3 regions of the Shewanella sp. CAL98-MNA-CIBAN-0140 genome follow, and region 2 is predicted to be linked to each of the others. Evidence: predicted binding sites of a transcription regulator. Region 2 holds the regulator's gene; each other region holds the start of a gene.
The links. Region 2 encodes sigma-54, which starts transcription at its own class of promoters, with help from an activator protein. Its sites were predicted from a motif close to GTTGGCACGNNNNTNGNNT; they were not measured.
Positions count from the first base shown of each region.

Region 1: the regulator sigma-54 is predicted to act here: its motif matches at 6,735-6,753, upstream of AAEY93_RS19340 (TorF family putative porin).
Region 3: the regulator sigma-54 is predicted to act here: its motif matches at 2,414-2,432, upstream of flgF (flagellar basal-body rod protein FlgF).

Region 1 is NZ_JBEOPI010000055.1:11,584-19,393, reverse strand. It holds gene AAEY93_RS19385 (aldo/keto reductase) at 1-613, shown strand, start outside; gene AAEY93_RS19380 (MaoC family dehydratase) at 713-1,546, opposite strand; gene AAEY93_RS19375 (TraB/GumN family protein) at 1,851-2,759, opposite strand; gene AAEY93_RS19370 (prephenate dehydrogenase) at 2,812-3,120, shown strand; gene AAEY93_RS19365 (DUF3016 domain-containing protein) at 3,353-3,877, opposite strand; gene AAEY93_RS19360 (DUF4240 domain-containing protein) at 4,106-4,615, opposite strand; gene AAEY93_RS19355 (hypothetical protein) at 4,682-5,080, shown strand; gene AAEY93_RS19350 (response regulator) at 5,219-6,016, shown strand; gene AAEY93_RS19345 (HU family DNA-binding protein) at 6,174-6,446, shown strand; gene AAEY93_RS19340 (TorF family putative porin) at 6,835-7,521, shown strand.
Region 2 is NZ_JBEOPI010000005.1:71,359-79,168, reverse strand. It holds gene kdsC (3-deoxy-manno-octulosonate-8-phosphatase KdsC) at 1-491, shown strand, start outside; gene lptC (LPS export ABC transporter periplasmic protein LptC) at 488-1,048, shown strand; gene lptA (lipopolysaccharide transport periplasmic protein LptA) at 1,035-1,616, shown strand; gene lptB (LPS export ABC transporter ATP-binding protein) at 1,613-2,344, shown strand; gene AAEY93_RS04180 (RNA polymerase factor sigma-54) at 2,487-3,971, shown strand; gene hpf (ribosome hibernation promoting factor) at 3,997-4,284, shown strand; gene ptsN (PTS IIA-like nitrogen regulatory protein PtsN) at 4,287-4,730, shown strand; gene rapZ (RNase adapter RapZ) at 4,727-5,593, shown strand; gene AAEY93_RS04160 (HPr family phosphocarrier protein) at 5,610-5,885, shown strand; gene mgtE (magnesium transporter) at 6,351-7,715, shown strand.
Region 3 is NZ_JBEOPI010000007.1:22,998-30,807, forward strand. It holds gene AAEY93_RS05225 (flagellar basal body P-ring protein FlgI) at 1-126, opposite strand, end outside; gene flgH (flagellar basal body L-ring protein FlgH) at 137-811, opposite strand; gene flgG (flagellar basal-body rod protein FlgG) at 821-1,609, opposite strand; gene flgF (flagellar basal-body rod protein FlgF) at 1,625-2,365, opposite strand; gene flgE (flagellar hook protein FlgE) at 2,631-4,007, opposite strand; gene flgD (flagellar hook assembly protein FlgD) at 4,068-4,853, opposite strand; gene flgC (flagellar basal body rod protein FlgC) at 4,877-5,293, opposite strand; gene flgB (flagellar basal body rod protein FlgB) at 5,296-5,694, opposite strand; gene AAEY93_RS05265 (CheR family methyltransferase) at 5,831-6,664, opposite strand; gene AAEY93_RS05270 (chemotaxis protein CheV) at 6,725-7,645, opposite strand.

The sequences.
Region 1 (7,810 bases), on a different contig from region 2:
TCATTACGACACCAGTAAAGCGCATATCATTAAAAGTGTAGAAAATTCACTCACCGAGTTAACAACCGATCACTTAGATGTATTACTCATCCATCGCCCTGATCCATTGATGAATGCAGACGAGATTGCAGCAGCTTTTGAGCAATTGCATACGCAAGGTAAAGTCAGTCATTTTGGTGTGTCTAACTTTACCACCAGCCAATTTGATTTATTGCAATCACGCCTCAACGCTCCGTTGATTACCAATCAGGTAGAAATATCGCCTTTAACCATGCAAAGCTTGCATGATGGGGTACTTGATCAGTGTCAACAACACCGCATAACCCCAATGGCATGGTCTTGCTTGGGCGGTGGGGAGATCTTTTCAGCAAACACGCCTCAAGCACTTCGAATTCGCAATACTTTGCGCGATATTGCTCAGCAAGTTGGCGCACAAGACATTAGCCAAGTCATTTACGCCTGGGTTCGTATGCATCCGAGTCGCCCTGCCCCCATTATCGGCAGTGGCAATCTAGAACGTATAACCAGCGCGGTAAATTCAGCTAACATTCAGCTAGACCGCCAACAATGGTTTAGTATTTGGCAAGCGGCAATGGGCCACTCGGTACCTTAAGTCTGCCATAAAAAAAGCTCAGGAATTAACCTGAGCTTTTTTATCATCGTTATTTGATAACCACTTACGCTTAATCCCCTCTATTTGAGGTTTATCAGCTTATAAATAGGTGACTTTACCCTGCAAATGCGATCGACGACCTTTAACGTCACGCATTTCAAAACGTTTACCGTTCTCAATACTTTCAAATGCAAACGTTACATCCGACGGCATAAACACCGGCAATTTAAATTCAACATCAACCTGAAAAGGTCTCTCGCCAATAAAGGTCATTAACTGAGATAACGCACGCGCTTTAGACCACATACCATGGGCCAACACTCGCTCAAAACCAAAGCGTTTTGACAACAAAGGGTGTAAATGGATTAAGTTATAATCGCCAGAAGCTTTAGCATAACGACGACCTAAGTCATCAGTTAACCGCCATTGCTGTACGTTTTCCCATGCCATCTCAGAGACTTTTGGGGGGCGAGCGCGGCGCCCTGTCGACTCAATACGATATAAATAAGTTGATAATGCTTGCCATACCAACTCTTCACCGACAAACACCTTTGACGCCAGCTCAAACTCAAGTCCTGCATCGGTAGTGCGACTTGCAGTGAGCTCACACTGTACTGTCAATGTTTCATCGACTCGCACCGGGCGTAATATACGGATACTATTTTTTAAGTGGATCATTCCAAGTAACGGAAATGTAACTGCTTTATGGGTAAAGATCATCGCATGTAAACGAAATGCCCAGACATACAAATACGTTGGCGGCAACAGCACTCCATCGTATTCAAAACCACACACGGCAGCATATTGGCGAGTTTTATCTTGAGACAACACCACATTCTGTGCTTGCACATAAATATTGGGAAGCGGTTGTTGGTCCCATCCCGGTTTACGTCCAAACAGGATTTTGCGATACAAAGACAAAAGCGAAGGCATCGCTTTTAATTCGATAGTGTAGTCGTGACTCACAATGTTGTACCCTTAATTGGCAGCAAAAAGCATGTGCTGCAAAACGGTTAGTGGATCATTATACCTTAGAGTCTTGGTGTTGCTAAACCGCTAATTACTTAATTCATTTAAATCAGCGTGTCGTTAAGGCCTATATTGACTTAACTAACACACTATTTCCCGGCACTTTACTGGCCAAGCGGCATCACCATGAGCTAATTGTTTCAGCTAACTGTTTTGAGCTAATTATTTTGAGCTAATGGGGTTGAAATATTACCTCGCGACAACGACATTAGCATTGTAACAAGCTACAACGAGTGACCGTTGCACCTTGTTGTTTTAGTAAGTCAGGAATGGCTTGTTGACCGACAATATGTCCGGCGCCAACCACAATAAATAATTGCTTGTGGGTTTTATGTTGTAACAACTGGATGATTTTTTGCGTCATGGTGTGATTACGTTGCCACAGCAACTTTTCGAGTAATTCATCAGCATCGCCTGGTTGTGATTCCATAATAGTCGCCAGCGCACTGTCATCCCCTTGTCGCCAAGCATAAATTAAATCAAGCATTTCACCATCGCTAGCGTTAATCGAATCGTCGAGCATTTGCAACTGAGTCGCCGTTGAAAATGACGAAATTAATTCAAATTGAAACTGAATACTTTCTAGCTCAACCAAGGCTTTATCATGACGATTTGCCATAAAATAAGCGTCGACGCCTTGCTCTGGACTGTAACCTAACTGAGCAAAACGGCCCATACTAATTTGCGCCGACTGCAGCCAAGGTGCATACGGTGATAATGCCTGGCACAGGGTCTGATTACTTTGGCAAAAAACACTTCTGCTAGCATTAACATCTGCAGCAATATCGGCAGACAAACCGCCGTATTGCTGCAATAGCGCGCCGGTATCCCCTTGGCTGATGTCCGCTTCAACCACTAGCGCATCCGATTGCCTAAATGCTGACTCAATATGCTGCGCCAAAGGATAAAAATCTTGGCGGCCAATATGAATTGAGCCCAGTAAGTACGCTTGCTGTTGTTGATAGTCAATCTTATAAAATACCGGAGAATCCAACGCAGCTGCTGGTGCCGACATGAACCACAGCATAAGCGCGGCTAAAGCGTAGCAATCTCGCGGTAAGCGATGATAAATCAAACTGATATTGAAAATAAGCGGACTTTTGCTTGTTGCCGGCATAGCAGCTCCTTATAATTAACGTTATTCTTTGCACATGCACTATGAGGCAACTATGTCGTACACAAATGTTTTTCTACAGATAAAAGAAAACCTGCAAATAGCCTATAGACAAGCCATTGATTCAGATGCTCGGCTAGACGAGTTACGAAAGGCCGGTCACGGTAAGTTTGTGGCGATTTTCGCAGAAGATCAAGGTTTTACAGAAAATAGCAACCGCTTCTTACCCTATGTCCAAGAGTTGGTAGCAGAATTTGATGCCATGCAAAATAGCACTCATGTGGCACCAGAAACACTCGAAGCCTTTGTCAAAAAACTTGCAACCTTATTGCAAACGCTGCAAGTGTTTAAACTGTCCAAATAATCTTTATGCTCCTGCTGAGCCTCATGCAGGAGCAACCTTCCTTGTTTGACTTTTCTCGCCATGCTTTTACTAACATCATTGACGACAATCAATGGCCAAACTAATTGGCTATCAGCAATGTCTCATCAAACCACTAAAGATGAAATTCAAGCCTTAATAAAAAACAGGCAACACGTATGTTAACCCACCTTTGTCTGTATATTTGCCGTACTTAGTGCTCAATAGCCAAGGTTTATAGTTTTGGCGCAACACTCTTTTGTAACCAATCGGTAAACAAGGTGGTTTCATATTGAAAGGGGCTGTTATTGAAACGACGCGTGTTGTGCATAAAACTCATGTCGGTAATTTTTTCATCACCAGCGATAACGACGTTACCCTTCTCGGTAATGGTGTAGCTGAATGTTGCGCGTGGTGGATAAAGATCTTTTACTATACGCAAATCACCTGGTGCGGCGCCAAAAGTAGGCCGCATATCTCCTGCTAAATCAAAATCAGTCACTTTCATGTCAAGTTTCTGATCCGGCTTTAAGATTTTTTGCGCTTGTTTGTTGATATTTTTGGTTAAGGTTTCAAATAAACGGGTTTCGAATCGTGATTGGAGTTCATTTGAGGTTTTAATATCACGGAAATCTTTTGGGTTTTGCCATTCAATTTTAACCACACCCACTTCGGTAACCGGATTAGGTTCTGGCACGTCTTCTGCCATCGCAACTGGACACATCAATGCCGAAGCAAGCAGTAAGTATTTTACATTCATAATACACCTCCAAAGGACTTAAAATGCTTTCATTACAACTTATTTAAGCCGTGATCTTGATAGTTACACCCCGTTAGAACAACTTTTTGTCATGCTGCAATACGCATTTTGATGATTAACATAAATGTTAGCGATAAGTACTATCATCTTTATACATTAACTATAGCCCTCTCAAGCTGAACCAACACTTAATAGTCCCATAATTAGCGTTTCATGGAACTCATATGACTAAAAAGGAAACCGTGCACTCAGTAATGGATAGGTTTGGCGCATCACTTTAGGTTTGGTACTAAACTTTTTGCCTACAGGCGAGTTTTGTCCTGAAGGGACAAACGGTAATTCATGACCCGTGCGGTCTTCATAAATCTGCCCTGGGATTAGGTCATAATCTTCCACAAACGGATAGGCATAATGATCCACTAGAGGCCACTGTTCAAGCTCACCCAAACTATCAGGATTAACCAGTATTTTTTCATACCATTGTTGACCTAGTGATAATACAAAACACCTAAATTCAGCAAAGCCATAATCAGAATCGCAACCAGTAACAATGTATGCCGCGCCCCAGACTGACCATAAGTAACTACGACGTAACTGTTGGCCTAACATTTTATCGAATGATTTGAGCGCTTCATCGTCTAACGTTTGTAATTGTTGGCGTAAACGCAGCTCGAGTTCAGCAGAAGACTGCTCAGCATGATCACGGGTCACTAGCGCCCAAAAATGTGTTTCTGTCATCTAAATGTACCCATCACTCTATTTTGTGCGATATTCTACCTCAAATTGTCCCACTCGATGACTAATATGAACCAAAACACTGCCCCACGTATGCCAATTAGAGTCATGCTCCTCATCTCACTGTATGTTGTACTCACCCTTATTGCAATTTGGCGGGCGATAACCTTTCAAGCATTTGATTTATTAACACTGGGCGTGATCCCGATGTTAATCGGTATAGTGCAACGTGCGGCATGGACAAAGATATTGTTACTCAGCTATGTCAGCTTACAAACACTCGGGCTTGCCGCCATGACAACGACAGCGGTGATTGCCTATCAAATCACCCCTGATGACGTAAAACTTGTCTTTCAAGGTTATAACATTCCACTGATCCCTCTATGGTTATTACTGTTGAGCCTAGTGGTATTTCAATGGTGGGTAGGGCTGTCGAATGTGACTCGAGACTATCTTATTAAAAAGTAAATACAAACATAAATATAAGACGATATTACTCAGGTTTGATTGTCATCCTTAAAGTATTTTGAGGGTATAAATTACCCATAAATGCTACATTAGAATAATAATAAATATAATAATAAATATATTTTTGGAACGTAAAATATGACCAGTTTATCCCCGAGTGAGTTATCCATCCTATTACTTGAACCTTCAGAGACTCAACGCAAAATTATTATTACTCGTCTTCAGCAAGAGGGTGTGACCAGTATTCAAACTGCCGCAACGATTACCGAAGCCAAAGAGATTATCCAACGCCATAAACCCGACCTAATTGCTAGCGCGCTGCATTTTGTCGATGGTGAAGCAACTGAACTACTGCAGTACATCAACAGCACCCCAGCATTAAATGACATTCAATTTATGCTCGTTTCCAGTGAGTGTCGACGTGAACAACTCGACATATTTAGGCAGTCAGGCGTTGTCGCTATTTTGCCTAAGCCATTTAATGCCGAACATTTAGCGACGGCGCTTAATTCAACCATTGATTTACTTAGCCACGACGAGCTAGATTTAAGCCATTTTGATGTGCATAACATCAGGGTGTTAGTGGTCGACGATAGCCGTATGGCGCGCAATGTCATCAAACGCACCATAGGCAACTTAGGGATGCAACTGATCACCGAAGCGGTCGACGGTGAACAAGCCATCAGCCTAATGCAAGATAATATGTATGATTTAGTGATAACCGACTACAACATGCCCTCAGTAGACGGACTGGCATTAACCCAATATATCCGCAATCAAAGTCATCAATCACATATCCCGATCCTAATGGTATCGTCTGAAGCCAATGAAACTCACTTAAGTAATGTCTTTAGTGCAGGAGTTAACGCCTTATGTGATAAGCCTTTTGAACCAAAGTTAGTCAAGAAAATACTTTACCAACTACTGGATGAGTAACTGACAGCGTAAATAAAGCCATTATTTCAACATAATTTGCTTTAAAACTATTACAGATACTGAATTTATGGGATAAAGTGCTTTTAAACCAGCATAGCTTGTGGCATGTTAATAATGTTTTACAAAATCACTTCTATGGAAAGCAGAGAATATCAATATGAACAAAAGTGAATTAATTGCAAAAATTGCTGAAAATGCTGAGTTAACTAAAGCTGAAGCTGGCCGCGCTCTAAAATCTTTCGAACAAGCGGTTACTGAAGCGATGAAAAATGGTGACAAGATTTCTATTGTTGGTTTTGGCTCTTTTGAAACCACTCAACGTGCTGCTCGTACTGGCCGTAACCCACAAACGGGTAAAGAAATTCAAATTGCAGCCGCTACAGTACCTAAGTTTAAAGCTGGCAAAACCTTAAAAGACAGCGTTAATTAATTTTTACGTGTAGTACTTTTTTTGATAGAAGCCTCCTCAATGGAGGTTTTTTATTGCTCATTTCCCAAGGTTGATTATCTGCGAGAGCCTGAGCTACACACTATAAAAGATCCCATCCTTAACCCTATCGTATCGAGAAAAAAACGAACCTACACAACATAAGCAAATAGCTACACCTCAAGGTATTGTTGCACAAAAAAAGTGCAACCCTGCATCATTAAGCCGCAACAAAGATGCAACAAAATGATCCATAAATATATAAGTTTATGATTAATTTAAAAAAACAGAGTTGGCACGCGATTCGCTATTTAATCTTCAGATAAACCAACATTGAGTTCATTTAATAAAAATAAATGCCTCTGTGATAATAAAACGTTAAGGGATGAAGATGAAAAAATCACTATATCAAGCAATTGCATTATCAACTGGCTTATTACTAAGCGGCTCTGCCCTTGCTGAAGTCACTGGCAATATTGGCGCAACATCAAACTATTTATGGCGTGGCACCACGCAAACCAATAATGAAGCAGCCATTCAAGGTGGCATTGACTATGCTCATGACTCTGGATTTTATGCTGGTACTTGGGCATCTAATGTCGATTTCGGTGATGAAACCAGCTACGAGTTAGATCTTTACGGCGGTTATGGTGGTAACTTTACTGAAGACCTAACTTACGACATCAGCTACCTTTATTATGCCTATCCAGATGCCGGTGGCAGCATTGACTTTGGTGAAGTCTCTCTGGTATTAGGTTGGAAATGGTTAGATGTCGGCTATTCTCAAGTGATCAATGCTGATAATGGTGTGTCAGGTGCAGATGACGAAACTGACTGGAACTATATTCAAGCCAATGCCAGTTTTCCGTTAACAGAAAAACTCAGCGTCGCATTCCACTACGGTTATTCACAAGGCGATGTGGTTGAAGATTTATTCGGTGACACTTATGCAGATTACAACGTCACATTAAGTGCTGAAACCGATATCGGTACAGTATCGTTTATGGCGTCTGACACTGACTTACCAGACAATGATGCAAAAGTAGTTCTAGGCTACTCGTACGGGTTTACGCTATAACGAGTAACACTCTCCCACACTCACTTTTTTGCGTATATCGACGCCACCTACTTGAAAGGTGGCGTTTTTTTATCTGTATTGATCTGGAGTCATTATCTCAGGACATCACAACATCACATCACAACATCACATCACAACATCAAAAATATTTAGCGATAAATACACTGCACCTACAAGGTTATATATTTTACTAGCAAGAAATACATTTACTGCTAAGCTCAGAGAGAAAGGTAAAAATAGCTGTCCAATTGAGGAAAAATATTTTACTTCCCTATTTACGTTTTTTTAG
Region 2 (7,810 bases):
TTAAACTGTTAATCTGTGATGTCGATGGGGTCTTTTCAGATGGACGTATTTATCTCAGTAATGCTGGCGAAGAACTCAAAGCCTTTCATACTCGCGATGGCTACGGTATACGCTCAGTTCTCACTAGCGATATTCATGTTGCCGTCATTACAGGTCGTCAATCAAAAATTGTCGAAACCCGAATGACCGGATTAGGAATCAAACATATTTATCAAGGCATTGATAATAAATTTGAACCTTTTGAGCAACTTATGTCGCTGTATAATGTAAGCGCCGAACAAGTAGCCTACATTGGCGATGACATGGTTGATCTGCCCGTAATGAAAGCCGTAGGTCTCTCCGTGTGTGTCGGCGATGGTCATCCGTTTGTAAAACGACATTGTCACATGACAACGACCTTAAACGGCGGACATGGAGCTTTGCGAGAACTGACTGACTTATTACTCTTAAGCCAAGATAAATTTGCCAGTGCTCATGGAATGAGTATATGAATCGGATCACCCTAAGTATTGTGGCTTTTTTTGGTCTTGCTTTTATGTTGTACTGGCAAGCACAAATAAAACGCAGTGAAATGGACTCGGTGAAAGTACCTGGTATTGAGCGCCCTGACTTTATTGCAGATAACCTACGCACCACGGAATTCAATCAACAAGGTTTTGTCGAAAGTCGAGTCAGCGCCGAGCACATGGAGCATTATGCTTCAAGTGACATCACTCACTTTACCAAACCGATATACCTCATTTACCCTGAAAATGGTAAAGCACAATGGCAATTAAGTGCAGATCGAGGACAATTGAATAAAAACACCAGCAAAGTCATATTAGAAAACAATGTTATTATTGATGCCATTGATATAGAAGAACCCCTGCAGTCATTGAGTACCCAAGCGGTGACGGTAGACTTAACCACTATGATAGGCACCTCACAAGAGATGGTGTATATCAAAGGCAAAGGGTTTATTATTAAAGGCTTAGGCCTACATGCTGACTTGAATTCGCAACAATTATCGCTACTGAGCCAGGTAGAAGGAACATATGAGCCACATTAATCGTCTCCACACTCGCGCCAATGTTATGTTATTGAGCAGCATACTTTGCCTGTTGAGTTTGCCTGCTATGGCGAAACAAGGTGATCTGAAACAAGAATTAAAAATTGTTGCGGTTAGCCAATTTGCTGACATAAAAAATAACCAAATCATTTTTAATGGTCCGGTTAAGATTGTCCAAGGCAGTATTAATATCAATGCTGATGAATTACGGGCGTTTACCCCCGAAAACAGCACCAGTAAGAAACTTATCGCCACTGGCAAACCCGCGACGTTTTCACAAGAATTAGATGACGGTCAAATTGGTACTGCCAGTGCCGACGAAATATCCTATGACCTTGCGACTACCACGCTAACATTGACAGGTAATGCCAAACTTAATCAATCGGGTAGCCAAGTGACCGGTAATCGAATTAAGTACAACATCAATGCGCAAGAGCTTATTGCTGAAAGTTCGGGCACAGGGCAAGATCGGGTTATCACCATTATTCAACCTGAGAATTTCCAAGACGAGTCTGCGCCAAAGCAAAAACTCCCTGAAATCCCAGTTAAAAAGCAGATCAAACCATGACCCAAATAACCTTAACCGCTGAAAATCTGGCTAAAAGCTATAAAGATCGTCAAGTTGTTAAAGATGTCAGTTTAACGGTTAAAACAGGCCAAATTGTTGGGCTTTTAGGCCCCAATGGTGCAGGTAAAACAACCACCTTTTATATGGTTGTCGGCCTAGTGAAAAGTGATAAGGGTCGAATTTTAATTGATGATGACGATCTCACTGACGATCCAATGCATCTGCGAGCTCGCAAAGGCATTGGTTACTTACCACAAGAAGCCAGTATTTTCCGTAAACTCACAGTGTATGACAACATTATGGCCGTGTTGCAAACCCGCAAAGAACTCAGTACAAACCAACGTATTGAACAGCTTGAGCATCTATTAGAAGAGTTCCATATTACCCATATTCGAGACAGCCTAGGCATGTCGTTATCGGGTGGTGAACGTCGTCGTGTTGAAATTGCGCGCGCTTTAGCCGCCAATCCAAAATTTATTCTACTCGATGAGCCCTTTGCTGGTGTTGATCCGATTTCTGTCATCGACATAAAAAAAATCATTCAACAACTTAAAAGCCGAGGTCTAGGAGTATTAATTACCGACCATAACGTACGTGAAACGTTAGATGTCTGTGAGCGAGCTTATATCGTCAGCCAAGGTAATTTAATTGCCGAAGGCACACCTGATGAGGTATTGAGCAATCAACAAGTTCGGGCGGTGTACTTAGGTGAACAATTCAAGCTATAGTTACTTTACGGGCCTTTAGTCTATCTAACTCATTTGATTGAACGATATCTAAACAGCGTTAAACATCATTGATGTACGTGACAATCCATTACAGTTTTATAAATTGTCACTTTTATGGAAATCATCTAGGGATAAGCGGTAAATGAAAGCGTCACTCCAACTTAAAATGGGTCAACACTTAACCATGACCCCACAATTGCAGCAAGCCATTCGCTTACTGCAATTATCGTCATTGGAGCTACAGCAAGAAATCCAACAAGCATTGGATTCAAATCCATTACTTGAAATAGAAGATGAGTTTTCTGAAGCAAAAGACCCCGTAAAAGAAAATCGCGACCAAGCTGATACAGACTTCAGTGACAACAGCATTGTCAATATTGAAAAAGACACCTCAACAGTCGACACAGCAGAATCTATGACCAAAGAAACCATGGATGATTTAGCCATGGATACTACATGGGATGAAGTGTACACCGCCTCGCCGATGTCAGGTTCAGGTAGTGCTAGCATGCGCGATGATGACATGCCGTTTCAAGGTGAAACCACCGAAGGTCTGTATGAACATTTAGAATGGCAGAAAAATCTCACTCCATTTTCAGAGACCGATCTTGCCATTGCCACAGCGATCATCGACGCCGTGGATGAACGCGGTTATTTAACCCAAAGTACCGACGATATTCTCGAAGCCATGGGTGACGAAAATGTTGAGTTAGATGAAGTTGAAGCTGTATTAAAACGAATTCAACACTTTGATCCCGTTGGTGTTGCTGCACGTGATTTAAGTGAATGTTTATTGATCCAATTAGCGCAATTCTCTAACACCACACCCCATATCGATAATGCCCGTTTGCTAATCAAAGACTATTTAACCTTAATTGCTGGGCGTGATTTTAGATTATTGATGCGCAAAACTAAGCTAAAAGAAAATGAGTTACGTGACGCCATCACCCTAATCCAATCACTCAATCCTCGTCCAGGCTTATTGATCACCGCCACCGATGACGAATTCGTTATTCCCGATGTCACGGTACTAAAGAAAAATGGCCGTTGGGTTGTAGAGTTAAACCCAGACAATATGCCCAAAATTGGCGTTAATCAGCAATACGCCGCCATGGCTAGAAGCAGTAAAAATCAGTCTGACAGTCAATTTATTCGAGGCCATTTGCAAGAGGCTAAATGGTTTATTAAAAGTATCGAAAGCCGCAATGATACTCTACTCAAAGTGGCAAATTGCATTGTGCAATTTCAGCAAGGCTTCTTTGAATACGGTGAAGAAGCCATGAAACCTATGGTGCTAAATGATATTGCTGAAGCAGTAGAAATGCATGAATCGACAATTTCACGAGTCACCACACAAAAATATATGCACACCCCACGTGGACTATTTGAACTAAAGTACTTCTTCTCTAGCCATGTCAGCACTGACGATGGCGGGGAATGCTCATCAACAGCAATTCGTGCTTTTATCAAAAAGCTGGTTGCCGCAGAAAACCAGAAAAAACCATTGAGTGACAGTAAAATGGCTCAACTTCTGGCAGAACAAGGCATAAACGTTGCTCGTCGTACGATTGCAAAATACCGAGAAGCAATGCTAATCCCGCCCTCAAACCAACGTAAGAGTTTATAACCTACAAGGTTGTGGAGGATTTTCTATGGATATAAATCTGACTGGACGTCATGTCGAAATAACTGAATCTTTACGTGAGTATGTTAATGGTAAATTTTCAAAGCTTGAACGACACTTCGATCAGATCCATAATGTACACGTTGTACTCCATGTAGACAAATTACAACAAAAAGCAGAAGCCAAAATCCACGTTAATGGCGCAGAGATTTTTGCTATGTCAGAAAATACTGATATGTATGCTGCAATAGACGCCCTGATCGATAAACTCGACCGTCAGGTAATTAAACACAAAGAGAAGTATACAAAACACTAACGATGGAACTTTGTACCATTCTGCAGCCGGAATGCACTACCTGTGCCACACCGGGCAGTAAGAAAAAAGTACTGGAACTCATCAGCAATTTAGTCGCTGCCCAGTATCCAACCCTGTCTTCGCAAGAGGTTTTTGAAAGCCTATTAGCGAGAGAAAAAATGGGTAGCACAGGTATAGGAAATGGCATTGCGATACCTCATGGTCGATTAACGACCATCGATCACCCCATCGCGATATTTGTTAAATGTGAAGAAGCCATTGCCTTTGATGCAATTGATAAGCAGCCCGTGGATATTTTATTTGCTTTGTTAGTACCTGCAGACCAGTGCCAACAACATTTAGGCACGTTATCGAGTATGGCTAAAAAGCTCAGCGATAAGCAAATATTGAAACAGCTTCGCAAAAGCCACAACGCAACAGAACTTTATCGGGTTATAACTGCATGAAACTTGTCATAGTATCGGGACGTTCAGGTTCAGGGAAATCCGTTGCCTTAAGAGTATTAGAAGACCTAGGATATTATTGTGTCGATAATTTGCCTCTACCCCTCATTGGCACATTACTCGCTCAGCTCAAGGGCAGTAATGATTTAGTTGCGATTAGTGTTGATGTCCGCAACATTGCTGAACAAGGCAAAGTGCTTCAAGACCAATTAGCCCTACTTGAACATGACACTGAAATTATCAGCTTCTTTCTAAATTCCAATGATAAAGTGTTACTTAAACGCTACAGCGAAACACGCCGATTGCACCCGTTATCTAAAAATCATATTTCACTGCAAGAAGCGATCAAATTAGAAGGCCGTTTACTTGAGCCTACCGCAAAAATTGTTGACCATTACATTGACACTTCGGCGCTAAATATCTACGAGTTAAGCGACCAAGTTAGGCAAATACTACTAGGCAGTGTCGATAAAGAATTGGTCATTAACTTTGAGTCTTTTGGCTTTAAGCACGGCATGCCGACTGAAGCGGATTTTATGTTTGATGTACGCTTTTTGCCCAATCCACACTGGGAAATAGAATTGCGCCCATTGACAGGATTAGACGAACCCGTACAAGAATTTTTAGGGCGTCAGCCATTGGTCAACAAGTTCATTTGGCAAATTGAAAACCTATTTGAAACCTGGATGCCACACCTAGAACGTAACAATCGCAGTTACCTGACTATCGCGATTGGTTGTACGGGTGGCCAGCATCGTTCGGTATATATTGCAGACCAATTAGCAAAACGATTTAGGCAAGGCAGTAAACACACTGTTAATGCTCGCCACAGAGAATTAAGTATAAGTGAACTCACCGCTAAGTGAGCATAGGATTGCATGAATGATCAAACTTGAACGCCAAGTTACCATTTCCAACAAATTAGGATTACATGCCCGTGCAGCAACAAAACTCGCGGTATTAGCCGCCGATTTTGACGCGAACATCACCTTAACTCAGGGCGAAAAAAACGCCAGTGCCGCAAGTGTGCTTGGGTTGTTAATGCTTGAAAGTGGAATAGGGAAAATGATCACCGTGACCGCAAAGGGTCCAGATGCCGAAGTAGCATTAAATGCAGTGTGTGATCTGATTAATGCTAAATTTGATGAATCTTGCTAAATCAGTGAAGAGTACGATTCGCGAGTCACTCACTTTTTAATCCACTATTATTCTTATTACACGTGGCCTAACCAAACTGTCACGACATTGATGCTCAACGGTAGACATCAGTCCCTCGATAATATTAGCCCTTAGGTTTATCTCACGCAGTTGATACCCATCTGATTAAGTATCAGTTCACTCTGCGGGAGTTTAGCGTTTAACATAATACAGATATCGCCGCTTTCAGCAACGGATCCAGTATGACTCTGCATCCGTGCAGTCGTCCGTCAATATGATGTATAGCAGCGTAGACCATGCATAATTTCGTCCAGAGGAAACGACTCAAGTATCCCATTTCGGCGTTACATTGTCTTACAAGCAGACAACGATTATTGCACCAATACGCCTTAAACAGAAAAACCTGAGCAGCCCAGAATGATTACATACTTTATGATATAAGTATGATGAATAGGAAGTAGATATATGGGTAAAGAGTACCTAGATAATGAGATAACCGAACAACGCCTCAATCAACTCGTTCAAGCGCTAGACAGTGGTTTGTTTGTTCATGCTCGTAACATGTTGCACACCATGTCACCTAACGATGTCGCCCTAATTCTCGAATCATCACCGCCCAAAAATCGACAAGTGTTATGGCAACTCATTGACCAACAATATGCGGGTGAAATTCTTGACGAATTAGGTGAAGAGCTTAAAGATTCACTCATTAGCAGCATGACACCAGAAAAGCTCGCCCAGGCCACAATAGGTATGGACACAGATGATCTCGCCTATATTCTTCGCAGCTTACCCGATGGTGTTTACAAGAAAGTACTTAAGTCAATGCGCAGCCAGGACAGGGATAGAGTAGAACAAGCACTGCGCTATCCTGATGATACGGCAGGCAGTATCATGAACACCGATACCGTCACCTTACGACCCGATGTCAATATCGAAGTGGTATTACGTTATTTACGTCAACGGGGAAACTTACCCGATACTACCGACACCTTATATGTTGTTGACCGTCAAGATCATGTTTTAGGCGGAGTAAGATTAGTCGATTTATTAACCTGCGATCCAAGCGTAACCGTCCGAAGCATTATGGACACAGAGTTAGAAAGTATTCCGGTTGAGATGTCTGATAAAGATGTAGCCCAAAAATTTGAACGACTCGATTGGCTATCCGCCCCAGTCGTCGACAGCCAAGCAAAATTGCTTGGCCGGATCACCATCGATGACATTATCGATGTGATCCGCGAAGATGCCGAGCATTCAATGATGGGGATGGCAGGGATGGATGATGATGAGGATACCTTTGGCCCAGTGCTAAAAAGTACGCTAAGACGCTCCCTGTGGTTAACGATTAACTTATTTGCTGCGTTACTTGCCTCGTCTGTCAGTAACATGTTCGAAGGCACCTTAGAGCAATTTGCCACCATCGCGATTTTAATGACCATAGTTCCGAGTATGGGCGGGGTTGCCGGTAATCAAACCTTAGCACTGGTGATCCGTGGTATTGCACTTGGGCATATTGGCCAAAGTAACTCACGTTGGTTGATTGGTAAAGAACTCAGCATTGGATTATTAAACGGCTTAATGTGGTCTATATTGGTATTTTTTGCAGTATGGCTGTGGAAAGATGACATCGCGTTAGGAGGGTTAATTGGTTGTGCTATGCTGATTAATATGACGGTTGCAGGCTTTGCTGGCGCCACTATTCCAATAATGTTAAAAAAGTTAAATATTGACCCAGCATTAGCCGGTGGCATGGTATTAACCACGGTGACAGATGTGGTTGGCTTATTTGCATTTTTAGGCCTAGCCACATTGTTCTTAATCCACTAGCTCATTCATTTGATTGGTGCACACCATGTCGTCCAGTGAAATTGCAAACTCTAGCGCAATTCCCCGGACGACTTTGCCCCCGCCATACATCGCTA
Region 3 (7,810 bases), on a different contig from region 2:
TAATTGGTTACTTCGCACCCCTTGAATACTGGCGATGTCTTTAATCCGCTCTGCATGTGCAGAGGCGGTTAACATCAATATCGACGCTACTAACGATACAGTCGCAACAATCAGTTTAGTTTTCATCCATTACTCCTTAAAAAGGCCACCACTCACTCATAAAGAATGAACTCAGCCAACCGACTTTTTGGGCATCAGCAAACGTACCTGTGCCGCTATACTGAATGCGAGCGTTAGCCACTCGTGTCGAATCGATAGTATTATCTGGGTTAATGTCTTCGCTGCGGATCATCCCTGTGATGCGAATAAACTCATCACCGTTATTGATCGAAATCCATTTTTCGCCACGGATCACTAAGTTGCCGTTACTGAGCACCTGAATGACATTGGCTGAAATACTGCCATTTAAACTGTTTGATTGGTCAGCATCAGACTCGCGCTTGGTATTCATGCTGTCGCCGTAACCCAAATCAATTGGGACGCCGCTTATGGAAATGTTTTTGCCGCCGGCATATATTGGTTCAACGCTTAAATCAGTGTCTTTTTTGATTTCGTTATTGGCGCTTTTCGATGCTTGGGTTGATTCTTTTAAGGTCACCGTAATAATGTCACCGACGCGATGAGCACGAATATCGGAATACAAGCTTGATGCTTGGCTATCAAGATAAATAGATCCCGTTGCCGCCACTTGTGTCGGTATCGTATCTGGGTATACCGGCGCATAAAATGGGTCATCTTCAATGGGTTTCTTGGGCGTAGAACTACAGCCAATTAATAACACCACTGACGCTAACGCAATGTATTTAATCATCTTAACGCCTTAGAGATTCTGATTAATATAAGACAGCATTTGATCAACCGCCGAGATCACTTTGGAGTTCATCTCGTAAATACGTTGTCCTTGAATAAGGTTGACCAATTCCTCAGTCACATTGACGTTAGAGGTTTCCAGTGCCCCTTGGCGAATAGAACCTAAACCGTCTTGGGATGCCGTACCTTGGATTGGCGTGCCACTGGCACCCGTTTCGGTATACAAGTTTTGTCCTAAGGGATCTAAACCTGACGGATTAATAAAATCGGTCATGGTTAATTGGCCAATCACCTGACTAGCAGCAGTACCTGGGGTTTGCACAGACACTTCACCCGATGCGGATACGGTAATACTGGAGGAATCATCGGGAATAGTGATCGGCGGCTGCACCACATAGCCTGAACCTGGGGTAACAATCTGACCGGTATCATCCAAGCTAAACTGACCATTACGGGTATAAGCAGCAGTACCATCTGGCATTTGCACTTCAAAAAAGCCTGAACCTTCAATCATTAAATCTAATGAGTTATCGGTGGTGAGCATGTTGCCTTGGGTAAACATTTTTTGGGTAGCAACCACCTTAGTACCGGCACCAATATTTAAGCCATTGGGTAACTTGCTGTTGTCTGAGCTAATGCCACCGGCTTGATTAACGGTTTGATAAAGTAGGTCTTCAAATACCGCACGGCTTTTCTTAAATCCGACAGTACTGGCGTTAGCCACGTTATTAGAAATAACCGCAATGTTGGTTTGCTGGGCATCTACACCTGTTTTACTTATCCATAACGCTGGATGCATAATAATTACTCCTAACTAGATTCTCATCAAAGAAGCTGACGCCTTATCAATTTCTTCAGCGTTCTTCATCATTTTGACTTGCATTTCATATCGACGTTGAATATCGATCATGGCGACCATTTCTTGCACTGAATTGACATTACTGCCTTCAACTGCGCCACTGACAACTTCAACCCCGGGGTCCTTTGGCGCATCGCCACCGGCAATAAGGCGGAACAAACCATCTTCGCCGCGCATCATGTTCTCGTTACCAGGATTAACTAATTTAATCCTCGCCACTTCTTCGACCACTTCGGCCGTCGCCCCTTGAGGCCTAACTGAAATAATACCGTTGGCCGAAATTTCTACTTTCTCAATTGGGATAGGCAACACAATAGGACCGGAATTGCCCATCACTGGACGATTGCTGCTATTTAACAGCAAACCGGTACTGTCAAATTTCAAACTGCCTGCACGGGTGTAAGCTTCTGAACCGTCAGCCGCTTGTACGGCAACCCAGCCATCACCTTTAACTGCGATATCAAGGTCGCGACCTGTGGTTTGAATGGGACCGCCGTTAAAGTTACTGCCGGGGCTTTCCATCATCGCAAATACTCGCGTAGGCAAGCCTTCACCAAAGGCCTGCATTGAACGGGCTTGGACCATGTCAGCTTTAAATCCATCAGTATTGGCGTTGGCAAGATTGTTAGCACTTACTGCTAAGGCATTCATACCTTGCTTTGCGCCACTCATGGCAATATAAAGAAATTTGTCCATTTGTTGCTCCGTCAAACTTTCTGCAAAAACAATTTATATACACAGAATAAGCAAGCATCATGCCAATGAGTTTTAAGGCGGATTATGGAGATGTAATAGATTGAATCAGTTAAGAATTAACATTAACGAATAACTCATGAGTGTCAAAAAAGCATCAAAAAACACCAGGGGATAATAACGAGGACTAATAATGAGGGCGAATAATGAAGGGATAAAGGCAAGGTGTTGCCGTAAACGGCAACACCTATCATGACGCGTGGTTAACTTAGCGGATCTGTAATATGGTTTGGTTTAAGGTATTGTTCACTTCAAGGGTACGCGAGTTAGCTTGGAAGTTACGCTGGGCCGAGATTAAATCCACCAGCTCGGTGGTTAACTCAACGTTTGACTGTTCAAGCGCAGAAGATTTTATACTACCAAATGTACCACTATTGGCCTCTCCCGCTAATGCTGCACCTGAATCGATACTGGCTTTCCAAGACGTATTCCCCACTTGGGTGAGTCCTTGCTCATTGGCAAAACGCACCAAGGCTACTCGCGATAACGGCACCGTTGAGCCATTACTGTAGCTTGCGGTCACTAAACCATCAGCGCCAATACCTACGTTAGTCAATCGGCCAACGGTAATACCATCTTGGGTTAATTTAGTCACTTCAAACGGAGAAGCATACTGGGTTGGATTATCAAACTTTATATTAAGAGTTTGAGTACCATCGGCCCCAGGGCCTAAAGCATTTGCACCCGCAGTGCCTAATGGCTCCGTGGTAATCGGATCTGGGTTACTGCCTATATTAGCACCTACTGAGTTAAAGGTAAGCACTGCACCCGACCATGTTCCTCCTAGTCCATCGGGATCAGCAGCTTCTGCCAATGCACTACCATCTTTGGTGCCATCATCATCAGTATCTGTTTCATAACTGCCAGCAACAGTCGTGTCAACAGGCTTTCCATCGACAGCATAAAAGGCCACCCAATTACTTTCGCCAGTATATGAACCCTGCTCAGGCTTAATAAAGTAACTGGTCATAATATGTGACTCACCTAGCGAATCATAAATCGTCACCGAGGTGGAATTATTAAAGGTGTCAGAATCTTTAGGATTAAACTTAGCTGGATCTAATGCATTCTCTCCCACATTAAGATTCATCTGTATTTCAACGTTTGACGATTTTACTGGGCTACCCGCTGTATCTGGGATCTCAATAGGTTTGGTGGTGGTTAAGCTCACCGACGTTGAATTACCATCTGCATCAACGGGAAAACCTTGTAAAAAGTTACCTGCTGAGTCAACCATGTAATTGCCTGAATCAACTTTGAATGCACCGGCACGGGTAAATGACTGATCTTTAGTCTCTAATTCTGACGAGGTAACAAAGAAACCCCCACCACTTATCGCCATATCTAGCGAGTTACTGGTAAATTGCAAGCTACCTTGATGAAACTGTTGCGCAACTTGTGAGGTGGTGGCACCGCCGCCCACTGCGGTTTTACCGTTGGAAAAAATAGAATTAGCATACACGTCAGCAAACTCTGCTCGAGACTCTTTAAAGCCAATAGTATTCACGTTCGCGATGTTATTCGCTGTTGTATTTAAGTCTTTTTGCGCGGCAGCAATACCACTCAGTGCGATATTAAATGACATGTTTCACCTCTCACAATTAATTCATTTATGATGACAGCCAACTGTTTGTTGATGGCCGTATTATGTTTCAGATACTGCGAGTACGTCAGATAACTTAATTCCACCTACTCCACGCAAATTCAAAATAGCGCCTGTCGCCACAGTGCCCAATGACACACTGGTAACATGGGCATAAGTCGATACGGCTAAATCTTCCGACGTTCCGTCCACTTTACCGCTAGCCTTAATGGCGTAATTACCGGCTTCTGCGGGTTGGCCATCTGAATCTAAACCATCCCACGTCACATCAACATTGCCGCCTTTACTGCCATCAATATTAAAGCTCTTAATCAGCTGACCCGACTCATCTTCAATTCTGACCGAAATAGATTCGATGGTTGATGGCGTACTGATCACCCCTTTAATTTCCGAGTTTTCAGTAGAAATAGCCCCAGTATCAGAAGGAATAAGCACTTTACGGCCCACTAAACCAGAAGCTTGCAATGCTTGGCTAGAACTCATCACAGTATTGAGGTTAAGAATTTCATCATTAAGATTTGAAATACCATCGACTGTGGAAAATGATGCCATTTGGGCAATCATTTGATCATTATCAACCGGTTTAAAGGGATCTTGCATCGACAACTGTTGACTGAGTAAAGCAAAGAAATCATCTTGCTTTAACATCTGATCTTTTGCTTCAGGTATCGCACTTTCTTCAGGTAAGCGAATTCCGTCAAGAAAAGGATTACCTGTGGTCGTGGTGGTCGTATTTGCCTGCACAGAATTTTTGGTTGTAGCACTTGTGTTTGAAGCACTACTGGACTGTTGCGGTAAAGACTGACTGTAAGAGTTAACGAGGCTCATTGTTACCTCCTTGAATAATCATACTATTTACCCATCCTTAACGTCTGTTGCAACATAGACTTAGTTGCATCAGCCACCTGAACGTTCATTTGATAAGAGCGTGATGCAGAAATCATATCGGCCATTTCTTCCATCACATTGACATTAGGTTTGTAAATAAAACCATCACCATCCGCCATTGGATGGTCTGGCGAGTATTCTTTTAATAATGGTTTGTTACTTTCGACAATGCCTTTAACGCTGACGCCAGGCGAACTGTCTTGCTGGCTATTGGCTTTTAGCATTTCGGCCTCAAAAACAGGATGACGTGCACGATAGGTTTTATCGACACTGCTTGACACCGAATCAGCATTGGCAATATTACTGGCGGTAGTATTCAAACGCACTGACTGCGCTGACATACCCGAACCAGACACATTGAAAATATTAAATAAACTCATGATTAGTCACCTCTCAATGCTTTACGCATGCCATTAAATTTGCCCTCAAGAAAGCCTAATGACATTTGATATTCGAGCGAATTTTGCATAAATGCTGCTTGTTCTTTCTGGGTATCGACGGTATTACCATCGCCAGTATCGGCCTGATTTGGTATACGATATTGAACATGTTGTTGACTTAACGCCGTTAAATCAAAATGTTTGTCTGTGGTTTGACTCATACTCAAGCCCTGTTGATGCGAGCTTGCCGATTTCATGGCAGCAGCAAAATTAACATCTTGAGCTTTATAATGAGGAGTATTGGCATTGGCGATATTACTTGAAATTACTTCTGCTCTTTGAGCTCGAATGCCCAAAGAATATTGGTGAACACCTAATGCATTATCGAAATTAATCGCCATAAAATTGCCTCCATCAGCTAACTGATAGTAATAAAGCAAGGGTTATGCCAACAATTTAATTTTTAAACGAATAAAAGACAAAAACAAACATGCCGACGAATGCCGGCATGATAAATAGCTTAACTTGTTATTTTATCTATATTTTCTTTTGGTAATAAATACCAGGATTACAGCGAACCATATTAAACTCATCACTTAAGCCTGCTAGAGATTCTGACGCACCCAAGAATAAAATACCTTTAGGATTAAGTGCGGCAGCAAATTGCCGCAAAATTTTAGTCTTTGCCTCTGGCCCAAAATAAATCAATACATTACGGCAAAAAATAATATCGTACTTACCTAATAAGCTATAACTTTCAAGTAAATTATGTGCTCTAAAGTTAACTAAACGCTTAACATTATCTTTCACTGTCATGTTGCCCGACGGTAAAGCATCAAAAAACTGACGTTTACGCTCTTCAGACAAGCCACGAGCCAGCGCTAAACCATCATATTCAGCATTCTTACAGCGCTCTAACATTGATGGTGACAAGTCCGTTGCCTGAATCGTCGCGCCGCCCGGTAAAGCACCGGGTTTACGCTGTTGATATTCCAACACTGTCATCGACAAAGAGTAAGGTTCTTGCCCAGAAGAACATGCCGCAGACCATATTTTTAACGGTCTGCCAAGCTTACTGTATTCAGGCAATAGAGTATTATTAAGTAATTCAAACGGATAACGGTCTCGAAACCATAAGGTTTCATTGGTGGTCATTGCATCTATCACTTCAGCACGCAGTTGACGTTCTATCGGTTTCATCGACTTTTTAACCACCTCAGACAAAGAAGGTAAATTATGCTTCCCCATCAACGGCGCTAAACGACTGCGGACTAAATATTGTTTATTCTCACCTAACACAATACCGCTATGCTGCTCTAAAAACAGCCTAAATTGATTGTACTCTGCTTCAGCAAGTGATTTATCTGTCACATTAACTTCCTAATATGTGGCCGATGAGCTGAGCATCCAATATTGTTCAATATTAGAGGCTTATAAACTCAAATGTTTGTTAACCGCTGAGGCTAATTCATCGGGGTTAAACTTAGCAATAAAGTCGTTAGCACCTACTTTTTCTACCATTGCTTGGTTAAACACACCACTTAATGATGTGTGTAGAACTACTTTTATGTTCTTTAATTTTGGATCATCACGAATTTCAGCAGTTAAAGTATAACCGTCCATTTCTGGCATTTCGATATCTGAAATAATCAGCGGGATCTCAACTGAGACATCATCCATTTCAGCGGCAATATTTTTCAGCATGATCAACGCTTCTTTACCATCTTTAGCGGTATCGATTTGCAGATTTAACGACTCTAACGAACGAATAATTTGTTTGCGTGCCACCGTAGAATCATCAATAACCATAATATGATAATGCTGTTCTTTATCGATAGTTAACGTCTCACTGACTTCTTTACTGATAGAGGTCTTAACAGGTGAAATTTCATCAAGAATTTTTTCAACATCCAAAATTTCAACCAGCTCACCTTCAATCTCAGTCACAGCCGTTAAATATGAAGAACGTCCTGAACCTTGGGGCGGCGGCAAAATAGATTCCCAATTCATATTGATGATACGCTCAACAGAACTGACCAAAAAGCCTTGAACACTGCGGTTATATTCGGAAATGATAACAAAGCAATTTTCAGTTGATGTCAGTGGACGTCCACCGGTTGCAGCACTTAAATCGATAATAGAAATTGTTTCCCCACGAATATGCGCAACACCTTTAACATAGGGGTTTAGTTTAGGTAGCCTTGTCAGTGGAGGACATTGTAATACCTCTTTTACTTTAAATACGTTAATACCAAAGCGTTGACGACCGTTAAGCTTAAACAGCAACAGCTCTAATCTGTTTTGTCCGACAAGCTGGGTACGTTTATTTACTGATTCTAAAATGCTCGACATAACACAGCCTTGTAGTTAACTGTTACTCAAAAGGATAAAATTGTTGGTTAACATTATAGTGAACCTTGGTTTAATATAATACGCTTGCTAGCTATTTTAACCTCAACCTGGATAAGAGAGGGGATAAATCGTTGAAAACGGGTTTATTTCAAGTCTGCAATATCA